One region of the Dermacoccus sp. Ellin185 genome, then DNA from elsewhere that is predicted to be linked to it. Evidence: riboswitches for the same ligand, from Rfam matches in the RefSeq annotation. Region 1 holds a riboswitch; each other region holds the start of a gene.
The links. A riboswitch is a leader RNA that binds a small molecule or an ion and turns the genes downstream of it on or off. The one in region 1 is predicted to bind S-adenosylmethionine.
Positions count from the first base shown of each region.

Region 1 (2,190 bases):
CGACGTGGCCGCGCGTCGGCGTCTCCAGGCCGTTGATGAGACGGACGAGGGTGCTCTTGCCGGCGCCGGAGAAACCGATGACGGCGACGATGCGTCCGCGCTCCACCTGCGTCGTGATGCCGTCGAGAGCCGTCACCTGGTTCTTGCCGCGGGTGAACGTCTTGCCGACATCGTGGAAGGCGACGGCGGGCGGGGTGTCACTCGCCGGCGCGGCGGCCTTCGTCAGTGTGGGGGAGGGGCCCGTCACTTCGATCCCTTCGCCTTGATCTGGGCCTCGAGCTTCGCGAGGATGCCCTGCACGTCGGAGGCGGAGTTGTTCACGAGGACGCTCGTGCCCTTCGTGCGCTCCTCGATGAGCTTCTCGACGCTCGGGTCGTGGTAGGCCTTGACGAACTTGGCGTAGTCGGCGTTGTCCTTGTCCGCGGCGCGCGCGACGACGACGTTGATGTACGGCTTCGACGAGGCCGCATGCGGGTCGTCCTTGAACAGGGCCTTGCTCGGGTCGAGCTTCGCATCCGCGGCGAAGTTGTTGTTGACGATCGCGCCGTCGACGGACGGCAGCGCAGCGGCGGTCTGCTCGGCGTTGACCGCTGTGACGGTGACCTTCGAGGCGCCGGCGTCGATGTCGGCCGGGGTCGACAGCGAGGTGCCACCACCCTTGAGCTTCAGCAGTCCGGCGCTCTGCAGCAGCAGCAAGGCGCGTGCCTGGTTCGTCGGATCGTTGGGGATGGCGATCTTGCCGCCCTGGGGGAACTGGCCGACGCTCGTGTGCTTCTTCGAGTACAGCGCCAGCGGGACGATGTACGTCGCCCCGATGGGCGTGAGGTTCTGCTTCGCCTTGGTGTTGTAGTCGGCGAGGAATTGCAGGTGCTGGAACTGGTTGAGGTCGACCTGGCCCTCGGAGAGCGCGGGGTTGGCCTGGGTGTAATCAGAGAAGTTGACCGGCTCGATGTCGAGGCCGTACTTGTCCTTGCCCACCTTGACGAGCTGGTTCCAGTACGGGTCCGACGCCTCCGTCGTGCCCACCTTGAGGTGGGTCAGCTTGTCGTCACTGCTCCCGCCGAACACCTTGGCCCCGATGCCGGCGGCCAGCGCGACGACGAGGACGCCTGCGCCGATCGCGACGTACTTGCCGGTGTTGTTCTTCGGTTTCGGGGGCAGGGCGCTCGCGCCGTTCTCGGCGCTCGTGGCGTCATGCGTGGACGAGGCGGGCGTCGAGGTCTCGTCGGCGGGGGTGTGCTTGTCGGTCATGATCTCTCCTGGTGAGGCGGCAAGGATGCGAATGCGCGGAGCTGGCGCGGGTGCGCGGAGTCAGCGTGAAGGCGGGGGCGCCGGGGTGGGGCGCGGTGTCGTGCGGGGCATGCCTTTCGGGGCCTGGGCAGCGCAACGGAAGGCTCACGAGGATGCCGTCACGTTGGGTGCCGAGCGTGCTTGCCGCGTGGTCGACGCGGCCGGGTCATCACCTGGAGCACCCCGCCACGCGTGTGAGGGTTGCCGTCCGACCAGCCAGGGCTTTGCATCGGATCTCTTGACCAGCAGCGAGATTAGAGCCGCGCACGACAAAGCGTCAAGTTGTGGCACTGGAGATGAGACGTGGGCGAACATTGTGACGTGCGACATCCGGGGTGGCTGATGCGGCGTCTTTCGCCGTCGAGGCTCGGGTGAGTGATTTCTTCACACCGCTTGGACGATCGTCTAGGTGGGTGATGAGTGTGACGTCGGTCACGCGCCGAGGGCCCCGGCGTCGTGTTCGACGACGCCCCACCCGGGCAGCACTTCGGTGGCGTCCTGACCCAGCCGGACGCCACGTGCTCGGCTGGTTCGAGCGTGCGGGCGGTCTTCCGCGGCGGCCACCCGAAGAATGACTTCCGCACGAGGGGCACGTTCGTCAAGGTGCAGCGTCAGGTCGGCTCGTCGTGGGTCGACGTCCGACGACCACGACTGGGACACCTCGTACGTCTGGTCGCGCGAGGGCGTCTCGTACTCGCGATGCACCGTGGAGTGGCGCATACGTCGCGGCACGCCCGCGGGCACGTATCGCCTCGTGCAGCAGGGCAACTGGAAGAACGGGTGCAACGGCAAGGTCAGTGCCCATACCGGAACGAGCCGGGCCTTCCAGGTGCGCTGAGACGGCCGGTGCGCCGCGGTGGCCGGTTGATTGGCCGCCGGCTCAGCGGCCGCCGTGCATGT
Region 1 is NZ_AEIQ01000043.1:36,485-38,674, reverse strand. It holds gene HMPREF0321_RS03220 (methionine ABC transporter ATP-binding protein) at 1-247, opposite strand, end outside; gene HMPREF0321_RS03215 (MetQ/NlpA family ABC transporter substrate-binding protein) at 244-1,251, opposite strand; SAM riboswitch class IV at 1,423-1,534, opposite strand; partial or broken gene HMPREF0321_RS15330 (neutral/alkaline non-lysosomal ceramidase C-terminal domain-containing protein) at 1,747-2,128, shown strand.

Region 2 (2,190 bases), on a different contig from region 1:
GCCGAAGATCTGCGCCTCGACCTCGCGGATGCGCTGCGGGATGCGATTGACGGGCGTGCGCGTCAGCACGAGGAAACCGAAGAACGACACGAGCGCGAGGATGATGCCCGCGCCCCACACCGTGAGCGCGGCAGACAGCGGCCCTCCCGTGATGACGCCGAGGATGCCGCCTGCGCCGCGCACCGCGGTCGAATCCCCTGTCGACGGACGCCCGCCGACGAGGTGGGCGATCCCCGTCGAGCCGAGCGCGAGGATCGTCAGCCCGATCGTCATGCGGTTGGTCGGCTGGTGCCCCCGCGGGTGGCGGAACATGTGGATGGCCATGCCGGTGAGGACGACGGGCAGGACGTAGGCGATGACGCCGAACGTGCCGGCCGCGACGGCGTGGACGACGTCCCCGAACATGCCGGGCAGCCCCCACCACTCCCGCGCAGCGACGACGATGCCGAGGGCGAGGAGGGCGAAACCGAGCCCGTCGCGACGGTGTTCGGGTTCGAGGTCAGAAGCGGCGGCGCCGACGCGGCGGACGGTGCCGCCGGCGACGTGCGAAACACCCATCCACGCGCCACGAGCAGCGCGACCGGACGCGGAGGGACGCGCTTCAGCAGCCCCTCGCGACGAGCCGGTCTTGCGCGCGGGTGCATTCTTCGTCGTGCCGCCCGAACGTGGTGCGCTCGACTTCGGCGGGGTCGTGCGGGCGCGCGTCGTCGAGGCCGCAGATGCGCCGGCCGGGCGCGAGCTCTTGGCGCGCGGCTGCGAAGAGGCCTTCTTCGCGACGAGGACGCTGTCGTTCGCTGGTCTGTTTCGGGTCGCCACCCCGCAAGGCTAGTGGGGGTTCCGGCCGTTTTCGCGGACCCACGCCGTGACACGGGTCCAATGGTGACGGCGGGTCGGCTCGACACCTTCGAATCCGCGTCCCGACGCGCTGGCGCGTTGACGCGCTCGCATCCGACAGCGCCCTGACCCGTGTCGGAGGCGCCGCCAGCTGCCCGGGGGACCACGGGCATCCCCACCGCGAGACGCCGACTCTTGCGCGCGGCGCTCGCCATCCGCGATCCCACAGGTGATCTCACGATGCGAACCTCTGGCCGCACGTCGGTGGACGCGGCGGAGGGCCGGGTGCGAGCGTTCACGTAGGTCATGAGTTCCAGCGCACAGCCCCGGCTTGCTGGACGGCAACCCTCCACCGCGGTGGGGTGCTCCGGGTGACGACCTGGCCGCCACCAGCACCGGTGTCGGCAAGCGCGGGCCGAGCCATCTGGCGACGGCGAGGCCCCTGATTCGAGGAGCCTCGATGCCCCGTTCTGCCATTCTCTCGATCCTTGACTCCGACGCGCGCCGCCACGCTGCGAGCCACACGACCCGCCCCGCTCACGCCGTAACCCCCGGGACTCCCGTCGCGGACCCCGAGCGTCACCACACCCAGCCCGCGCACCCCGGCGGGTCCCGTCGCGAGACGCCCACGGCTACCTATCATCGCGCGGACGCGCCGCAGCAGGCCAATGCCGCCCTGGCCACGATCGGCGCCGATCTCGGCGTCGCGACGCTCGACGGGCGCGTCGTCGAGCACGCGAACTTCGACCACGGCGCGACGGCTCCCGCGCTGCAGGCCGCCGCGCGGGCCGTCGACACGACCCTGCGCACGTACGGTTCGGTGCATCGCGGTGCGGGACGGGCGTCGCAGCTGACGACCCGGTGGTACGAGGAGGCTCGGCAGGAGGTCGCCGCGTTCGTCGGCGCGCGCGAGGACGACGTCACCGTCTTCACGCGCAACACCTCGGACGCGCTCAACCTGTTGGCCCACTGTCTGCCGCAACAGACGCAGGTCTTCGTGTTCCGCTCGATGCACCACGCGGCGCTGCTGCCGTGGGCGGACGAGCGGACGACGCGGCTGCCGATCCCTCACTCTCACGCCGAGGCTGAGGGCTACCTCGACGTCGCTCTGGCGGAATTCCGCGCCCACAACGATGCTCCCGTGTTGGTCCTCATCACCGGCGCCTGCAACGTGACGGGCGAGGTGTGGCCCATCGAGCGCCTCGCCGCCGTCGCCCGCCGGCATGAGGCGCGGACGGCTCTCGACGCCGCGCAGCTCGCCCCGCACCGCCGCGTCGACATCGACGCCTGGGGCATCGACTACGTCGCTCTGTCCGGCCACAAGGCCTACGCGCCGTACGGTTCAGGAGCCCTCGT
Region 2 is NZ_AEIQ01000095.1:354-2,543, forward strand. It holds partial or broken gene HMPREF0321_RS10625 (DNA translocase FtsK 4TM domain-containing protein) at 1-558, opposite strand, end outside; gene HMPREF0321_RS10630 (hypothetical protein) at 629-829, shown strand; SAM riboswitch class IV at 1,137-1,251, shown strand; gene HMPREF0321_RS10635 (aminotransferase class V-fold PLP-dependent enzyme) at 1,295-2,190, shown strand, end outside.
Region 2: linked by a shared signal. The riboswitch ahead of HMPREF0321_RS10635 (aminotransferase class V-fold PLP-dependent enzyme) and the one ahead of HMPREF0321_RS03215 (MetQ/NlpA family ABC transporter substrate-binding protein) in region 1 are both predicted to bind S-adenosylmethionine.

Region 3 (2,190 bases), on a different contig from region 1:
TCGAACGCGTTCTACGAGAAGGTGCTCGGTGAGTCGATGGCCTACACGTGCGCCGTGTTCGACACGCTGGACGACACCCTCGAGGAAGCGCAGGAGCGCAAGTTCGCCCTCGTCGCCGACAAGCTCGACCTGCAGCCCGGCCAACGGCTGCTCGACGTCGGCTGCGGCTGGGGCGGCATGGCGATGCACGCCGCTCGCGAGCGCGGCGTCCACGTCATAGGCGTCACCCTGAGCAAGGAACAGGCCGAGTGGGGTCAGCGCGCCGTGCGTGAGGCGGGCCTCGAGGGCCTCGTCGAGATCCGCCACGGCGACTACCGCGACGTCACCGAGACGGGCTTCGACGCCGTCAGCTCGATCGGCCTCACGGAGCACATCGGCGTGAAGAACTACGCCAACTACTTCTCGTTCCTGCACTCGAAGCTGCGCGACGGTGGCCGCCTGCTCAACCACTGCATCACGCGTCGCGACGACTCGGCATCGGCCAAGCCGGAGCCGTTCACCGATCGCTATGTCTTCCCCGACGGCGAGCTCGCCTCGCCGGGGCGGCTCATCAGTGGGTGCCACGACGCCGGTTTCGAGGTTCAGCATGACGAGAACCTGCGCCTGTCGTACGCCCTGACGCTGCGCGACTGGTGCCGCAACCTCGAGGCGAACTGGGATTTCTGCGTCGCCGAGGCGGGCCTGCCGACCGCGCAGGTGTGGGGCATCTACATGGCCGGTTCACGCCTCGGGTTCGAGGAGGGCTGGCTGCACCTGCACCAGGTGCTCGCCACGAAGACGACCGACAACGGCGACAACGGCGGCTACCCGCTGGGCTCGCACTGGGCGTCGCGTCGGCAGGGTTGACCTGTTGCGCGCACGGTGACGGCCGACGACCTCGACGAGGTCGTCGGCCGCTGTCGTGTGCCGGGCATCGCCCCGGGCCAGCGACGGCGGGTGAGATGGCGGATCGCGAGCACTGACTCGCCCCGTAGCAGCCGTGTCGTGATGCCGCGCACGGTGCCGGGCGTGGTTGGAACCCGAAGGCGCGTCCGGTGCCCGGGCAGCCCCTTTGCATAACTCGCTATTTTGAATAGGTGAGTGCTACGTTATGCGTGGGTCACGAGCCCCGGCGCGAAGTCTCGGCTGGCCGGGCGGCAACCCCCATGCGAACGCACACGGTGCGCCGGGGTGCCCCGAGTAACGACCCGGCCGCCCGTCGACCGACGCGGCGGCAAGCGCAACGAAGGGTCTGCCATGACACTCCTCGACACCACGCCCGACACGAACGTCGACTCCGCGAGCGGCGCAGCGGCGCGCCACGGCGGCACCGTCGCGACGCCCGGGCTGCGCATCGAACGCCTCGGCCCGGCGTTCGGCGCAATCGTCCACGGCGTCGACCTCGCGCAGGTCGACGACGCGATAGCGTTCGACCTGCGCCGCGCGCTGCTCGCGCACAAGGTGCTCTTCTTCCGCGGTCAGGACGCGTTCGACGACGACGCGCAGGTGCGCCTCGGCAACCTGCTCGGTGAGCTGACGGCGGGTCACCCCGTCGCGAGCACGCACGAGCGCAAGGAGATCTACTCGATCGACTCCTCCGACCCCGAGTTCTCGTTCTCCGACGAGTGGCACACGGACGTCACGTTCATGAAGGAGCCGCCGGCCATCAGCATCCTGCGCGCCGTGACGCTGCCCGACTACGGCGGCGACACCTCCTGGGCCGACGCTCAGGCGGCGTACGACTCGCTGTCGAAGCCGTTCCGCGGCCTCGTCGACCAGCTCATCGCCGCCCACGACGGCAACCGCGAATGGGGCGCGTACCTGCGCAAGCATGGTGGGCAGGAATGGAACGGCAAGGTCGTCACCGAGCTGCCCGTCGTCGAGCACCCCGTCGTGCGCGTCCATCCCGAGACGGGACGGCGTGGGCTGTTCGTCAACCCCGGTTTCACCTCCCACGTCGTCGGCGTGTCGCAGGCCGAGTCGCGGGCGATCCTCGACGCGCTGTATGCGCACCTGACGCAGCCCGAGCACACGATCCGTCACCGCTGGGCGCCCGGCGACGTCGGCATCTGGGACAACCGTGCGACGTCGCACTACGCCAACCGCGACTACGTCGACGCCAACCTCGGCCCGCGCGCCATGAGGCGTGTGACGGTCGGGGGCGACAAGCCCGTCGGCGTCAACGGGCTGACGGGTGGCGCGGCCGCCTGA
Region 3 is NZ_AEIQ01000115.1:103,431-105,620, reverse strand. It holds gene HMPREF0321_RS12935 (cyclopropane-fatty-acyl-phospholipid synthase family protein) at 1-846, shown strand, start outside; SAM riboswitch class IV at 1,098-1,226, shown strand; gene HMPREF0321_RS12930 (TauD/TfdA family dioxygenase) at 1,237-2,190, shown strand.
Region 3: linked by a shared signal. The riboswitch ahead of HMPREF0321_RS12930 (TauD/TfdA family dioxygenase) and the one ahead of HMPREF0321_RS03215 (MetQ/NlpA family ABC transporter substrate-binding protein) in region 1 are both predicted to bind S-adenosylmethionine.

Region 4 (2,190 bases), on a different contig from region 1:
CGGCGCACATGCTCGACGTCGTCGCTGAGCGGCGCGCGACGATGGGTGCGCAGGCCGCCATCGCCATCGCCTATCGCTGCGAGCCGGGCCGCGTCGACATCGCGGCCCTCGCGAAACGCATCGAGCGCCGCGTGCCGCTGCACCACGTCCTCGGTGCCAGCGACGAGCACTGGTGGGCCATCGAATGCGAGCTCGGCTGCTGTGACGGCGCGATCCACGAGATCCCGTCCCTGTCAGAGCAGACCCGCGAGCAGCTTCGCGACGTCCGCCGCGGCGGCGAGGCCATGGCCGCCACCGCGCGCCCCGTTCCCAGCGTCGTCGACGTCCGAGCCGCCTGGGCACGGTTGTGCGACGTCCCCGACACCGCGTCGGGCACCCGGCGACGCTCCCGCAGCGCCGACCTGCAGGTGCTCGCCGACGCTGTCGTCGACGGCCCGACGCGCGATGAGATCCTCCTGTGCGTCGCACCCGAACTGTTTCGTCTGCTGAGCCCGGGCACGCCGCTCGGCGAGCCTGGCCCGCTGATGACGAGCGCGTGCCTGCGAACTTGGCTGCCGCTCGTGCCGCGCCACGGCCGCGCCGCGTGGAAGGCCCTCGAGGCCGCCGCGACCTGGCGCGAAGGCGACCTGCGGGGAGCCGGTGCGTGCGCCGCGGCGTCGCTGCGCATCGGGCGGACGTCATTGGGGCAACTGCTGCGCGACATCACAGGCACGGGGTTGTCGTACGAGCAGGCCGTCGGTGCGCTCCACACGAAGGCTCGGCAGAGTTCCGTCGCCTGACGAGCGTGCCGGTTGTGGGAGCGCGCCACATCGTGGACGTCGCCGCGCGGGCGATGGAAGCCGCGGGCAGGGCCGCCTACTCTGTCGCAGGTCAAGAGTTTCAGCGACACAAGCCCCGGCTTGCTGAGCGGCAACCCTCCCTCGCGGCGGGGTGCCCCGGGTGACGACAGGGCCGCCCGTGGGCGGCAAGCGCGAGAGGTGGGTTGCGACCCACCTCGGAATCGAGGACGTCATGGTTTCGCACCGTCGCCTCGCCGTGGCCGACCCCGCGGCGCCCCTCACCGACGACGGGTTCAACCCGCACGCACGTGCCGTCCACATCGGCACCCTGACGCTGGAGAACGGCGCCGCCCTGCCCGACGTCGTCATGACGTACGAGTGCTGGGGCGAGCTGAACGACGACGCGAGCAACGCCGTCCTCGTCGAGCACGCCCTGACCGGAGACTCGCACGTCGTCGGGCCGGTCGGCCCCGGGCAGCCGACGGCGGGGTGGTGGCCTGGTCTCATCGGCCCCGGCGCGCCCCTCGACACCGACGAGCTGTTCGTCGTGGCGATCAACGTGCTCGGCGGCTGTCGCGGCAGCACGGGCCCCATGTCGCTCGCACCAGACGGCCGGGTGTGGGGCGGGCGCTTCCCACACGTCAGCGTCAGGGATCAGGCGCGCGCCGAGGCGCGGGTCGCCGACGCTCTCGGCATCGCGCGCTTCCACACCGTCATCGGCGGCTCCTTCGGCGGGATGCGCGCCGCGGAGTGGGTGGCGACCTTCCCGCATCGGGTGCAGCGCGCCCTCGTCGTCGCGAGCTGCGCGGCGGCGGGCGCCGACCAGATCGCGTGGGGGCACACGCAGGTGCGGGCAATCGAAGCTGACCCGGATTTCCGGGGTGGCGGCTACCTCGAGCAGGGCGTCTTCCCGACGTCGGGGCTCGGGCTCGCCCGCCAGATCGCGCACACCTCCTACCGCAGCGCGCACGAGTTGCAGGAGCGGTTCGGACGCGAGTCGCAGGGAGCGGACCGCACGCTCGACGGCGGCCTGTTCGCCGTCGAGAGCTATCTCGAGCACCACGCCGCGAAACTCGTCGCGCGGTTCGACGCCATGAGTTATGTGCGGCTCACGCAGGCGATGGCGACGCACGACGTCGGCCGCGGCCGCGGCGGCATCGAGCCTGCGCTTCGGGTGTTCGGGGGTGAGCTCGTCGTCGCCGCGGTCGACTCCGATCGGCTGTTCCCGGTCAGTGCCTCCGCCGACATCGTCCGGGCTCACGGGCGCGGACGGCTGCGTCTCATCCACTCGCCGCACGGTCACGACGGTTTCCTCATCGAAGCCGACCAGATCGCGGCGCTCGTGCGCGAGGTCATCGCCCGGCCGCTCACGGCCGAGGCGGGCCGCGTCCGTCCCGTGGCGTGACGGCGG
Region 4 is NZ_AEIQ01000099.1:85,320-87,509, reverse strand. It holds gene HMPREF0321_RS11520 (hypothetical protein) at 1-779, shown strand, start outside; SAM riboswitch class IV at 869-977, shown strand; gene HMPREF0321_RS11515 (homoserine O-acetyltransferase) at 1,012-2,184, shown strand.
Region 4: linked by a shared signal. The riboswitch ahead of HMPREF0321_RS11515 (homoserine O-acetyltransferase) and the one ahead of HMPREF0321_RS03215 (MetQ/NlpA family ABC transporter substrate-binding protein) in region 1 are both predicted to bind S-adenosylmethionine.